DNA from 3 places in the Providencia sp. Me31A genome. Region 3 is predicted to be linked to each of the others. Evidence: predicted binding sites of a transcription regulator. Region 3 holds the regulator's gene; each other region holds the start of a gene.
The links. Region 3 encodes PurR, which represses purine synthesis genes. Its sites were predicted from a motif close to CANGCAAACGTTTGCNTG; they were not measured.

Region 1: a site for PurR is predicted at 1,260-1,277, ahead of purL (phosphoribosylformylglycinamidine synthase). Genes of this name have one in related genera too.
Region 2: a site for PurR is predicted at 3,190-3,207, ahead of serA (phosphoglycerate dehydrogenase). Genes of this name have one in related genera too.

The regions. Positions count from the first base shown of each region.
Region 1 is NZ_JBKQGZ010000017.1:118,776-122,961, forward strand. It holds gene purL (phosphoribosylformylglycinamidine synthase) at 1-1,176, opposite strand, end outside; gene mltF (membrane-bound lytic murein transglycosylase MltF) at 1,503-3,137, shown strand; gene tadA (tRNA adenosine(34) deaminase TadA) at 3,134-3,625, opposite strand; gene leuE (leucine efflux protein LeuE) at 3,722-4,186, opposite strand, start outside.
Region 2 is NZ_JBKQGZ010000032.1:23,096-27,281, forward strand. It holds gene ACLPIE_RS20285 (YecA/YgfB family protein) at 1-279, opposite strand, end outside; gene zapA (cell division protein ZapA) at 420-749, shown strand; RNA gene ssrS (6S RNA) at 861-1,042, shown strand; gene ACLPIE_RS20300 (5-formyltetrahydrofolate cyclo-ligase) at 1,168-1,758, shown strand; gene serA (phosphoglycerate dehydrogenase) at 1,800-3,050, opposite strand; gene rpiA (ribose-5-phosphate isomerase RpiA) at 3,513-4,175, opposite strand.
Region 3 is NZ_JBKQGZ010000005.1:148,243-152,428, reverse strand. It holds gene punR (DNA-binding transcriptional activator PunR) at 1-549, shown strand, start outside; gene purR (HTH-type transcriptional repressor PurR) at 559-1,584, opposite strand; gene sodB (superoxide dismutase [Fe]) at 2,176-2,754, opposite strand; gene ACLPIE_RS05810 (Grx4 family monothiol glutaredoxin) at 3,241-3,588, shown strand; gene rnt (ribonuclease T) at 3,678-4,186, opposite strand, start outside.

The sequences.
Region 1 (4,186 bases), on a different contig from region 3:
TTCGTAGGTTCTGAAATAGCCTAACAGCGCAGGACGGCCAAATTCATTGTTAAACGCCGCACCGCCCAATGGCCCTTCCATCATAATGTCCAAAGCCGTCACGATACGCTCTGGTTTACCGAAATCTTCCTCCCAAGGCTGCTCAAAGCCCGGAATACGCAAATTAGAAACAGAAAAACCCACTAGCCCCGCTTTGGGTTTCGCACCGCGCCCCGTAGCCCCTTCATCACGGATTTCACCGCCAGAGCCTGTCGCTGCGCCCGGCCACGGTGAAATTGCAGTTGGATGGTTATGGGTTTCCACCTTCATTAATATATGAGCATCTTCTTGATGGTAACGGTAGGTACGACTTTCAGGTTCAGGGAAAAAACGCCCAATAGGGGAACCTTCCATCACCGCTGCGTTATCTTTATAGGCAGACAATACGTGATCAGGTGTTTTTTCAAAGGTATTTTTAATCATTTTAAACAGCGATTTTGGCTGTTCTTGCCCATCAATTACCCAATCTGCATTAAAAATTTTGTGGCGACAATGTTCCGAGTTTGCTTGAGCAAACATATATAATTCAACATCAGTTGGATTACGTTTTAAACCAATAAAAGCATCTAATAGGTAGTCTATTTCGTCGTCTGCTAACGCAAGGCCCATTTCTTTATTTGCTATTTCTAACGCAGACCGTCCACCTGCAATCACATCAATCAATTTCATTGGCGCTGGCTGTTGTTGTAGAAATAGTGCACTCGCCTGTTCAAAAGAAGAGAAAATACTTTCCATCATACGATCGTGCAAAATAGTCATCACTTCGTGCCATTGTTCTTGGTTCAGAGCATCCCCTTGAACATAGTAAGCAATACCACGTTCGATACGCTTTACTTGGCTAAGACCACAGTTATGTGCAATATCAGTGGCTTTTGAAGACCACGGAGAAATTGTTCCCGGACGAGGAGTGACTAAAATAAGTTTACCAAATGGGTCATGCTCTGGTAGAGAAGGACCATATTTTAACAAACTGCTCAGTTTGCCTTGCTCACTTTCACTTAACGGCGCCGAAACTTCAGCAAAGTGCATATATTCAGCATAAATATCTGTTACAGGAAGCTGTTTTTCTGCCAACAGCGCCAAAAGGCGGGTAATACGAAATGCTGATAGAGCAGGTGAACCACGCAAAATTTCCATAGTCTTAATTTCTCTCTTTTAAACGCCAGCCCTGAACATGAAAGCAGGGAAACCGAGATACATTATAGAGCAATGTTCATCAATACGAAACCGTTTGCGTGATTAAAAATAGAACAATTAGTTAAATATTATTCTGTGCTAAATGCGATAATATCGGTTGCACCAATCCTAATTGTTAAGCAAAATAACCAACCACTGGAATTATAACCATTACTTAGCCATACTTTTTTTAGACACACAACACCAGTCAATGCACGAGAAACTATTATTTGAATAACTTAAAAGTTAACTATTTAATCGTGGTGGTCATCGCGCTACTGGCTACTATGGTCATCGGGTTTAACGTCCGTTGGCCAAATATACAAGATTCACAAATTAATAAAATTATTGCCCAAGGTGAATTACGTATTAGTGCCGTTAGCTCGCCACTTATCTATATTGATGAGCAAGAACAGTTACGTGGTTTTGACTACGAACTTGCTCAAGGCTTTGCCGCGTACTTAGGCGTGAAACTTAAAATCACTATTCGCCCTACTTTTGAGCAAATTTTTGATGATCTTGAAAACGGTGATGCCGATATCGCAGTCGCGGGATTGCTCTACAATAAAGAACGATTAGCGAAAATGAAAACTGGGCCAAGTTATTTGAATGTGACACAACAGCTTGTGTATCGCAAAGGAACCACTCGTCCAAAATCCTTTAAAGATATTGACGGTAAACTACTTGTTATGTCAGGTAGCGCACATGTGAGTACGTTAAAACAATTGGCTAAAGAATATCCAAATCTAAAATGGGAAGAAAGTTCAAAATACACGACAAACCAGCTACTCGAGATGGTCGCAGAAGGTGAAATTGATTACACACTAGAAGATTCTATTGCCATCGCATTACAACAGCGTATCCACCCGCAAATTGCAGTCGCATTTGATTTACTCGATGACCATGCGGTAACTTGGTATATGCGCAGAGGCCAAGAAAATAGTCTAGATGCTGCTTTACTTGATTTTTTTAACATGGCTAATGAAACGGAATTACTCGCTCGGCTCAATGAAAAATATTTTAGCCACGTAGAATCTTTCGATTATTTTGATACGATGGCATTTATTAACGCCATTGATAATAAACTTCCTGAATATCAACCACTGTTTGAAAAATATGCCCAAATTATTGATTGGAAGTTATTAGCCGCTATTGCATGGCAAGAATCCCACTGGGAGCCTTTAGCGACCTCACCAACGGGTGTACGTGGCTTAATGATGCTAACAAAACCAACGGCAACAACAATGGGCATCTCTAACCGGTTAGATCCCGAGGAAAGTATCAAGGGTGGTGCAGCCTATATTGCCTATATTATGGAACGGTTACCTGCAACCATCGAGGAGGATGACCGCATTTGGTTTGCACTCTCTGCTTATAATATGGGCTACGGGCACATGCAAGATGTCCGTAAATTAACAGAAATGTTAGGTGGTGATCCTGACCGCTGGTTAGACGTCAAAGCGCGACTACCACTTTTAACACAACAAAAGTATTATTCTCAGTTAACCTATGGTTACGCTCGGGGTAATGAGGCATATCGTTATGTTGAAAATATTCGCCGCTATCACCAAAGTTTAGTTGGTTATCTACAAAGCCAGGAAAGAAAACAGCATGCACTCAATATTGCTCAAAAGTCGCTGACTTACTTGATTTTGCCAGAAAACCTTAAATCAATAGAACCCAAACCTGTAGAAAACCAATCTCCTATCCCTGAAAAGGTGAGTACTAAATATTTAGGGGCAATGAGCTCATCAAAACAAACGCTTAAGAGTCTTAATAATGGAAAGCTTTCTTTAAGTAACTATTTAGCTTCAGGATACTCATTAAAGAATGAGTCAGCCAAAGAAGCCCCTAATTTCCCCTCTCCCCCCTTTAAAGCGCCAGAAAAACCATTACAATCCCATCATTATAATGACAACTAGCCTTGTTGGCGCTTTTGTGATTTTTTCTGCGTCCTGCGCATTTTAAAAAAAGCACTCAGCATCGATGAGCATTGTTCTGCTAAAATACCACCTGTAACATCCACATAATGATTCAATCCTGCTTGTTCCATAATATTCATATATGAACCACAAGCACCGGTTTTAAAATCTTTAGCCCCATAAACAACTCGACCTATACGACTATGGATCATCGCCCCTGCACACATGATACAAGGCTCTAACGTCACATATAACGTCGTATTTAATAAACGGTAATTACTCAACACTTGCCCTGCTTGTTGCAAAGCAATAATTTCGGCATGAGCGGTAGGATTGTGGTCAATAATAGAACGGTTCCAACCTGAAGCAATCAATTGATTATCTTTAACTAGTAAAGCGCCAACAGGAATTTCACCGTTCTCTTGTGCTTTTAGCGCAAGTTCAAGGGCTTGCTGCATCCAGTGTTCATCGATTTCTAATTGCGTCACTCTTACCTCTGGTCAATGCGTTTTACACACAATTATCCTCAAATGTTAGAATGACTGCAATTAAAATGCTTTTACCTCCGTAATAGCTAACTGATTTTAATTGCTAAAAATCGCTAATTTAGCCGCAAACCCCATAAAGAATGCTCCCACAGTACAATTTCCAAGCTTCGCAAGGAGTTGTTTTTCACGTAAAAAACGCGCTATCAAATAGCCACTAAAAATCAACAAACTTAAGTATAAAAAACTGACTAACTCTAAAATCGTCGCGAGTACAAGGTACGGTACCCATGCATGAGAGTAATTAAAATCAACAAATTGTATAAAAAAAGAAATATAAAATAAAATTGCTTTCGGGTTCGTTATACTCAGCACTATGGCACGAGTAAAATGCTTTTCTGTTTTAATTGGAACAACATCAATGCCGTCTTGATTCAATTTTTTATGTATAAAGGTGCTATATAAAATTTTACAACCTAAATAGAGTAGATAGGCAGCCCCTAAATAACGCACTATCATAAATAATGTTGGAGATGCTTTTATCACTGAAGCAACACCGATAAA
Region 2 (4,186 bases), on a different contig from region 3:
TTCGTCAGGAAACAACATAGTAAATGCAAATTCACTGTCATCTAGAGACTCAAACGTGATATCAAATAAATCACGCATCGGCTGTGCAAGAGTTTGAGGAAATGCTAAACCATCGTTAGCAAGGTCATGGACAAGTGTTTGCCAGCTATGGTCACGGCTACCACCACAGATCAATCCTGTTATTAAACCATGGATTTCAGCCGCGGTAAGTGCTATTGAGTGCTGTTGTAACAGTTTGTCCAGTGTTTCATAGTTTGGTAAAGATTTTTGTATAGACATCTGAATTCGTCATGTTAGCTTATGATTCGTGATATGCTACCATCAAGGGTAGCCGCTAGACCAGTATGCTTTTGTCTTATCTATTCATTGCGCCAAATATGATGGTATTTATGGCGAGTATTATTCAGTATGGAGGTATCATGTCCGCACAACCTGTCGACATTCAAATTTTTGGGCGCTCAATGCGAGTCAACTGCCCTGCAGAACAAAAAGAAGCCCTTCTTGAGTCGGCTAAAGAATTAGAACAGCGCTTACAAAATTTGAAAGATAGAAGCGGTGTCACTAATATGGAACAACTTATTTTTATCGTTGCATTGAACGTCTGTCACGAATTAGCACAAGAAAAAACAAAAACGCGTGATTATGCATATAATATGGAAGAAAAGATAAAAATGTTGCAACATACTATAGAGCAAGCGTTGCATGATCAGGTGAAAATTACTGAGAGGCAAGTATTGCCCTTAGAGTAAATTAGCTTATTAATCAGACATTAGTATAAAAATATATACAAAATTAAGGTTGCATTTTAGATCTAGTTTCGTACAATGAAATTACTGAGTAGCAACAAGTTACCAAACCAAATTTCTCTGAGATGTGCGTGAGTGGGCGAGTCCCCTGAGCCGATATTTCTACCAAACAGAATGTGGTTATTGCGCTGGTGAGCATACCTGATTCGTTCAGGAAGCCTAAAGGCTGCAAAACTGCGTTCACCTTGAACCAAGGGTTCAAGGGTTACAGCCTACAACGGCATCTTGGAGACCCCCAATTTAATTCTTTCTTTATTTTCAATCAGTAGTCCTCCTATGATTTACCTACATTATTTATAGCCTTATTATATACTAGTTGAATATTGCTATTTCCTATCGCCGCTTACTGTAGGTTATTTATATGCAAGACACACTTTCAACACAGCGCCAAAAAATACGCCGATTGATTCGCCAAACCCGCCGCGAATTAAGTGATGAAGACCAAAAAAATGCAGCTCAGCAAGCCATGCGAAATGCCTTACAGCACCCTAAAATTATTCAAGCCAAACACATTGCACTGTTTCTTTCCTTCGATGGAGAAATCGATACTAAACCGCTAATTCATGCATTATGGAACTTGGGTAAGAACGTCTATCTTCCTGTTTTACACCCTGCTTGCGCGCACCATTTGCTGTTTCTCCATTACCGTCCTGACTCTCAACTCGTAAAAAATCGCTTTAATATTGATGAGCCTCCATTAGATGTTCGTGATGTTCTTCCTCCTGAGCAACTTGATGTTATGCTTATCCCTCTGGTCGCTTTTGATACTCAAGGACAGAGACTAGGAATGGGTGGTGGTTTTTACGATAGAACTCTCATGAATTGGCAACAAATGGGGTTTTATCCCATCGGGTTTGCTCATGACTGCCAACAGGTTGACAAACTTCCTGTGGCACATTGGGATATTCCGTTACCTGAAATTATTACCCCACAAAAAATATGGCGCTGGTAATCAATACCTGCGCCATGCAAAATTAGAATAGTAACAGTGAATTAGAACAACAAGCGGGCACGAATGGTGCCTGGCAGTTCTTTTAATTTCACTAATGCTGCATCTGTTTGGTTTGGTGTTTGCATTAATACATCAATGACCACATACCCCACATTGCCTGAAGTACGTAAGTACTGGCCTACCACATTAATGTTATTTTCAGTGAATACATGGTTGATACTATTAAGAATACCCGGACGGTTTTCATGAATATGCAAGAAACGGTTAGTATCTTCAGTATGTACAGGCAGCGAAACTTCTGGAAAGTTAACCGCTGATAATGTTGAACCATTGTCTGAATATTTTGCCAGTTTACTTGCAACTTCTAACCCTATGTTTTCTTGAGCTTCTTCTGTTGAACCACCAATGTGTGGTGTTAAAATCACATTGTCGAATTTGATTAGCTCAGACACAAATGGATCATTTGGATCATTATTTGATGCCGGCTCAGTTGGGAATACATCAACTGCCGCGCCAGATAAATGTTTGCTTTCAAGTGCTGCGGCTAATGACGGAATATCAACCACAGTACCACGTGAAGCATTAATAAAAATAGCGCCCGGCTTCATGCGGTCAAATTGCTCTTTAGCAAACATGTTCTTCGTACTCGGTGTTTCTGGTACGTGCAAGCTAACAACATCACTCATATTCAGGAGTTCAGTTAAAGAACGAACTTGAGTTGCATTTCCTAAAGGTAATTTGTTTTCAATATCATAGAAGAATACATTCATACCAATGCCTTCAGCTAAGATCCCTAACTGAGTCCCAATATGCCCATATCCAACAATACCAAGACGCTTACCACGTGCTTCAAAACAACCTTTAGCTTGTTTTTCCCAAATACCACGATGGGCTTGCATATTCGCTTCAGGAATACGGCGCAGTAAAAGTAATAATTGGCCTAATACCATTTCTGCAACGGAACGAGTATTCGAAAATGGTGCATTAAATACAGGGATACCACGTTTTGCCGCAGCATCTAAATCAACCTGATTAGTCCCAATACAAAAACAACCCACTGCAACGAGTTTCTCTGCCGCAGCGAAAATTTCTTCAGAAAGGTGAGTACGGGAACGGATACCTACAAAACGTGCATCTTTAATCGCTTCTTTTAATTCTTCGTCGGATAACGCACTTTTATGATATTCAATATTGGTATAACCCGCTGCTTTCAGGTTATCAACCGCACTTTGGTGAACACCTTCTAGCAGTAAAAATTTTATTTTGTCTTTTTGCAAAGATACCTTGACCATTTCCCTACCCTATCGTGAACGTACTTTAATTTATGACAGATGAACTCGTCTATTTGCTTACCATACTTCAAGGCACCTGCAATCCGACAACCTTGAACTATGAAACGTATACCAACATAGCAAAAAATAGCGCAGTATCAATACAACCGTTTGCTTGCTGAATGCTAAAAAGTGTGAAGAAAAAGAAGTTAAATGGCAGAAAATCAGGAGCTATAATACAAAATAAGGATTTTTCCTGTGCAATGCTCATTAGTGTGACATATATCACCAAAATAACGGGATATAAAAAAAACAAAAATAAATTTTAAATTAACGATATTTATAAAACTGGTTAATCAATTTAACTTCTACCTTTGAGGCAACTACGTTCAACTCTCTAAATCGGACTGACAAATAGCCAGTAGATATTTCATCTACTGGCTTATAGGTAACCTGAATTTCTCTGCTCGTTACAATATTTAATTATAACGTGATCGTTTTGACACCTTCGTCAGACGTTCCCATCAGCACAACATCAGCACCACGATTAGCAAATAGGCCAACGGTCACCACACCAGCAATGCCATTAATGGTATTTTCTAATGCAACGGGGTCTAAAATAGTTAAATTATGGACATCTAAGATAACATTGCCATTATCAGTCACCACATTTTGGCGATATTCAGGTGTTCCACCTAATTTTACTAACTCACGCGCTACATAGCTGCGCGCCATCGGGATAACTTCGACAGGAAGAGGAAACTTCCCTAAAACATCGACTAATTTTGATTGATCGACGATACAAACAAAGGTTTTGGCAATTGCCGAAACAATTTTTTCACGCGTTAACGCAGCACCGCCACCTTTAATCATGTTCATATGGTGATCGACTTCATCCGCACCATCCACATACACATCAAGTGAATCAACGTCATTACAGTCAAATACAGGGATACCAAGTGATTTCAGTTTTTTCGTTGACGCCTCTGAGCTAGAAACCGCACCTTCTATTTGGCCTTTCATTGTGGCTAATGCATCGATGAAATGGGAAGCCGTTGAACCGGTTCCAACACCAACAATAGTGCCTGGTTTAACGTAATCCAGCGCTGCCCAACCTACCGCTTTTTTTAATTCGTCCTGAGTCATGCTCATGCCTT
Region 3 (4,186 bases):
GATATCGAGTTATATATCCATCCAGAGGTATTTAACGGTGTTTGGGATGCATTGGCAGATGGGCGTGCGGATGTTGCAATTGGTGCAACACGTGCATCACCCATTGGTGAGCGTTATAGTTTTCGAGACATGGGGTTTATGTCTTGGATGTGTGTGGCGAGCCCTGAACATCCATTAGCAAAAATCGACTGCAAACTGGCGGATGACCAAATGCGTGAGTTTCCTAGCTTATGCCTAGAGGATACTTCTCGTAATTTACCGAAACGTGATACATGGGCTCTGGATAATCAACGTCGACTTGTTGTGCCTTATTGGGAAAATGGTTTGGCGTGTTTAGTCAACGGGTTATGTGTAGGGATGGTACCAACACACCGTGCTGCACCATTATGTGAAGAAGGTAAACTTGTTGAGTTAGAGTTAGCCCAACCTTTTCCACCAAGCCCATGTTGTTTGACTTGGGTTGAAAAAAACACCTCACCTGCGTTGAGCTGGTTGTTAGACTACCTTGGGGATAGTGAAACACTCAACGCAGAGTGGCTTTCGACTTAAATCATGTGGTTAGCGACGATAATCTATAAACGGGCCATCAGCTACGGAACGGCGCTCAACAAGGCGGGGGTGAATTTCAATTGTTTGAGCGTCTTCGCGCTTGTTCACTATGCGATCGAGCAACATGGTAAATGCCATTTGGCCTAAACGTTCTTTTGGTTGGTGAATGGTTGTTAGCGCAGGGGTAAAATAGCGAGCGTTGCGCACATTATCATAGCCAATAATTGAAATGTCCTGTGGGACGCGCAACCCCATTTCATCAGCGGCGCAAATTGCTCCCATAGCCATAATATCACCGCCGCAAAATACCGCAGTAGGGCGTTGTTTATGGCTTAAAATCTGCATCATGGCCTTATAGCCTGATTCAGGCTCAAAATCTCCTTGGACAATCCATTCATCTTTCAAGGTTATTTTTGCTTCTTCCATCGCTTTTTGGAAACCTGTTAAGCGGCCAATCCCCGTATTTCTCTCTAGTGAACCGGGGATGACACCAATATCTCGGTGCCCACGATCAACCAAGTAACGTCCAGCAAGATACCCACCATGAAAGGAATTATCGATAATGCTATCAGTAAAGTCACCTTGAGATGTCCCCCAATCCATAACAACCATAGGGATATTACGGTAGTCTTCTAACATGCTAATCAAGGTATCAGGGTATTCAGAGCACATAACAAGTAAGCCATCGACTCGTTTTTGCGCAAGCATTTGCAAGTAGGCTTTCTGTTTGCCCAAATTATTATGTGAATTGCACAGGATCAGCGTATAGCCTTTTTCATAACAGCTATTCTCGACAGACTCTATTACTTCAGCGAAATAAGGCGCTTCACTGGAAGTTGCCAACAAACCAATTGATTTTGTGTGATTAACTTTTAGACTACGGGCAACTGCACTTGGTGAATAATTGAGCTCTTTAATCGCAGCCCAAACAGCAGCCTTAGTATCATCAGCCACGAAGCGCGTTTTATTAATAACATGGGATACGGTTGTGGTGGAAACGCCAGCGCGTTTCGCCACATCTTTAATCGTTGCCATGGGGAAAAAAAACTCCTGACCAATAATCGGTCTCTATAAAAATTCTTGTGAAAAATTACCTGCATATTGAGGCATTGAGCCTTTGCTGGCAATAATTTAGCGATTTGTTGTCGATTTTGTCTGATCTAGCGCAAAAACGAAAGAAATAATTGATGTTATAACATGTGATATAGGCACTAGTTTTACTTTTTTGGATATGTATACTCAATAGCCCTAGTTATTGTGCGGTTATTTGTTAGTTCAATTATATTGGATGAGAGGAACTCATGGATACAGATGTTAAATACGGATTACTTGCTGCGCTGGGCTCATTAGCAATGATTATCTTTATTGGTTCACATATTTTCTAATTTTATTTCAACCTCAAGTAGAGCGAATTAAAAAGGGCGAGTAAATCTCGCCCTGAGGTTGTTGACAAAGCGGGATAAAAGCGTGGTTTTTCCCGCTTTGTGTTATCAGCCGAAAATCAATGAATTGATTTTCCTAGTTGATTTTCAAAACCTATATGACTTGCTGCCAAACATAATATGTTTGTCAGCAGTCTGAGGGCGAGTAAATCTCGCCCTGATGTTTAGAATTTAGCTTTTATTACTATGCTAAATTTTCTTCCACAAATTTCCAGTTAACCAGTGCCCAGAAGTTTTCTAAGTATTTAGGGCGAGCGTTACGATAGTCGATATAGTAAGCATGTTCCCAAATATCAACAGTTAACACAGGCTTGTCATCACCAGAAATTGGTGTTGCAGCATTAGAAGTATTAACGATAGCTAAACTGCCATCTACTTTTTTTACCAGCCAAGTCCAGCCAGCACCAAAGTTCTTGGTTGCAGCATCAGTAAATTGCGCTTTAAACTCTGCGAAAGAACCGAATGCCTTGTTAATGGCGTCAGCCACTTTACCAGTAGGCTCGCCACCTGCATTCGGCGCTAAGCAGTTCCAATAAAATGTGTGATTCCAGACTTGTGCAGCATTGTTGAAAACACCAGCTTCGGAATTTTTGATGATTTCTTCTAAGGATTTACCTTCAAAGTTAGTACCTTTGATTAGGTTGTTTAAGTTAACAACATAGGTATTGTGGTGCTTACCATAGTGGTATTCTAAGGTTTCAGCAGAGATATAAGGTTCTAAAGCATCTTTAGCATACGGTAAAGCAGGTAGTTCAAATGACATTGCGTACTCCTTGATTGCTTTTATATCAATATATTTAGGGTGTTTGCTCTTAAAATGAGCGAAAAATTAATTGTCAATTTATCATGACGATTTCGCCTTTTAGGCGATACGTTATTTAATATATTAATGATAACACGATAAACCCTATAAAGGGTAAAGGTAATATAACGTTACTAGTATGTTAACAGAAAAATAAAGTAATTACAGTTTAAAAATCATAGAGATATATAATGTTAGAAATTAGCTGGACAATATGTAGCAAAAAAATAGCAGAAAACTTATTTTTTAACTTAAGTAAACAGAAGATAGAAAAGATGCCTTTTTAAATCTTTGAGTGCTATAGTAATGCCCCTATAAAACTGGCATATTGTATGAAACAATTAGGTTTCACATTATATTGGTCAAAAATATTCTGTTAAGTTGCAGTAACTCGTATTATTTACGGGCTAACTGCAAAATCAGCACTTTTGTTCTAAGGAAGTAAAAATGACGACAATTGAAAGAATCGAGCGCCAAATCAAAGAAAATCCAATTCTATTATACATGAAAGGCTCTCCAAAACTTCCGAGCTGTGGTTTTTCTGCCCAAGCAGTACAAGCTCTGTCTTCTTGTGGTGAACGTTTTGCTTACGTTGATATCTTGCAAAACCCAGATATCCGAGCAGAATTGCCAAAATATGCAAATTGGCCAACATTCCCTCAGTTATGGGTTGATGGCGAGTTGGTTGGTGGCTGTGATATCATCATGGAAATGTTCCAGCGTGGTGAATTACAATCGCTGATTAAAGAAACCGCTGATAAATATCGCTCAGCAGACGAAACGAGTGCTGAATAATTTAGCAGTAGGCTGAATAAAATAAAAAACCGTGTTTGATGGGAAGTCATTTATACTGTCATCAAAAACGGTTTTTTTATCATTTCAATTTACTCAGTATCTTCAGCAACTGGCCAACCACCAAGTTTTTTCCACTTATTGACAATCTCACAAAATAACAATGCAGTGCGGTTGGTGTCATACAGTGCACTGTGGGCTTGTTTGCCATCAAATGGAATTCCAGCGGAAACACAAGCTTTAGCTAAAATAGTTTGACCAAAAACTAAGCCACTTAGTGCCGCTGTATCGAAAGTTGCAAAGGGATGGAATGGATTGCGTTTTAAACCAGCGCGTTCCGCTGCATTCATTACAAAGCTATGATCAAAGTTAGCATTATGAGCGACAATAATAGCGCGGTTGCAATCTGTATTTTTCATTCCCTTGCGGATAACTTTAAATATTGCGTGTAACGCCTCGTATTCGCTTACAGCACCGCGCAGTGGGTTAGTAGGGTCTATCCCAGTAAAGGCTAACGCGGATGGTTCAAGGTTCGCACCTTCAAAGGGTTCAACGTGAAAATGTAACGTTTCATCCATAGATAGCCAGCCGTCTTTATCCA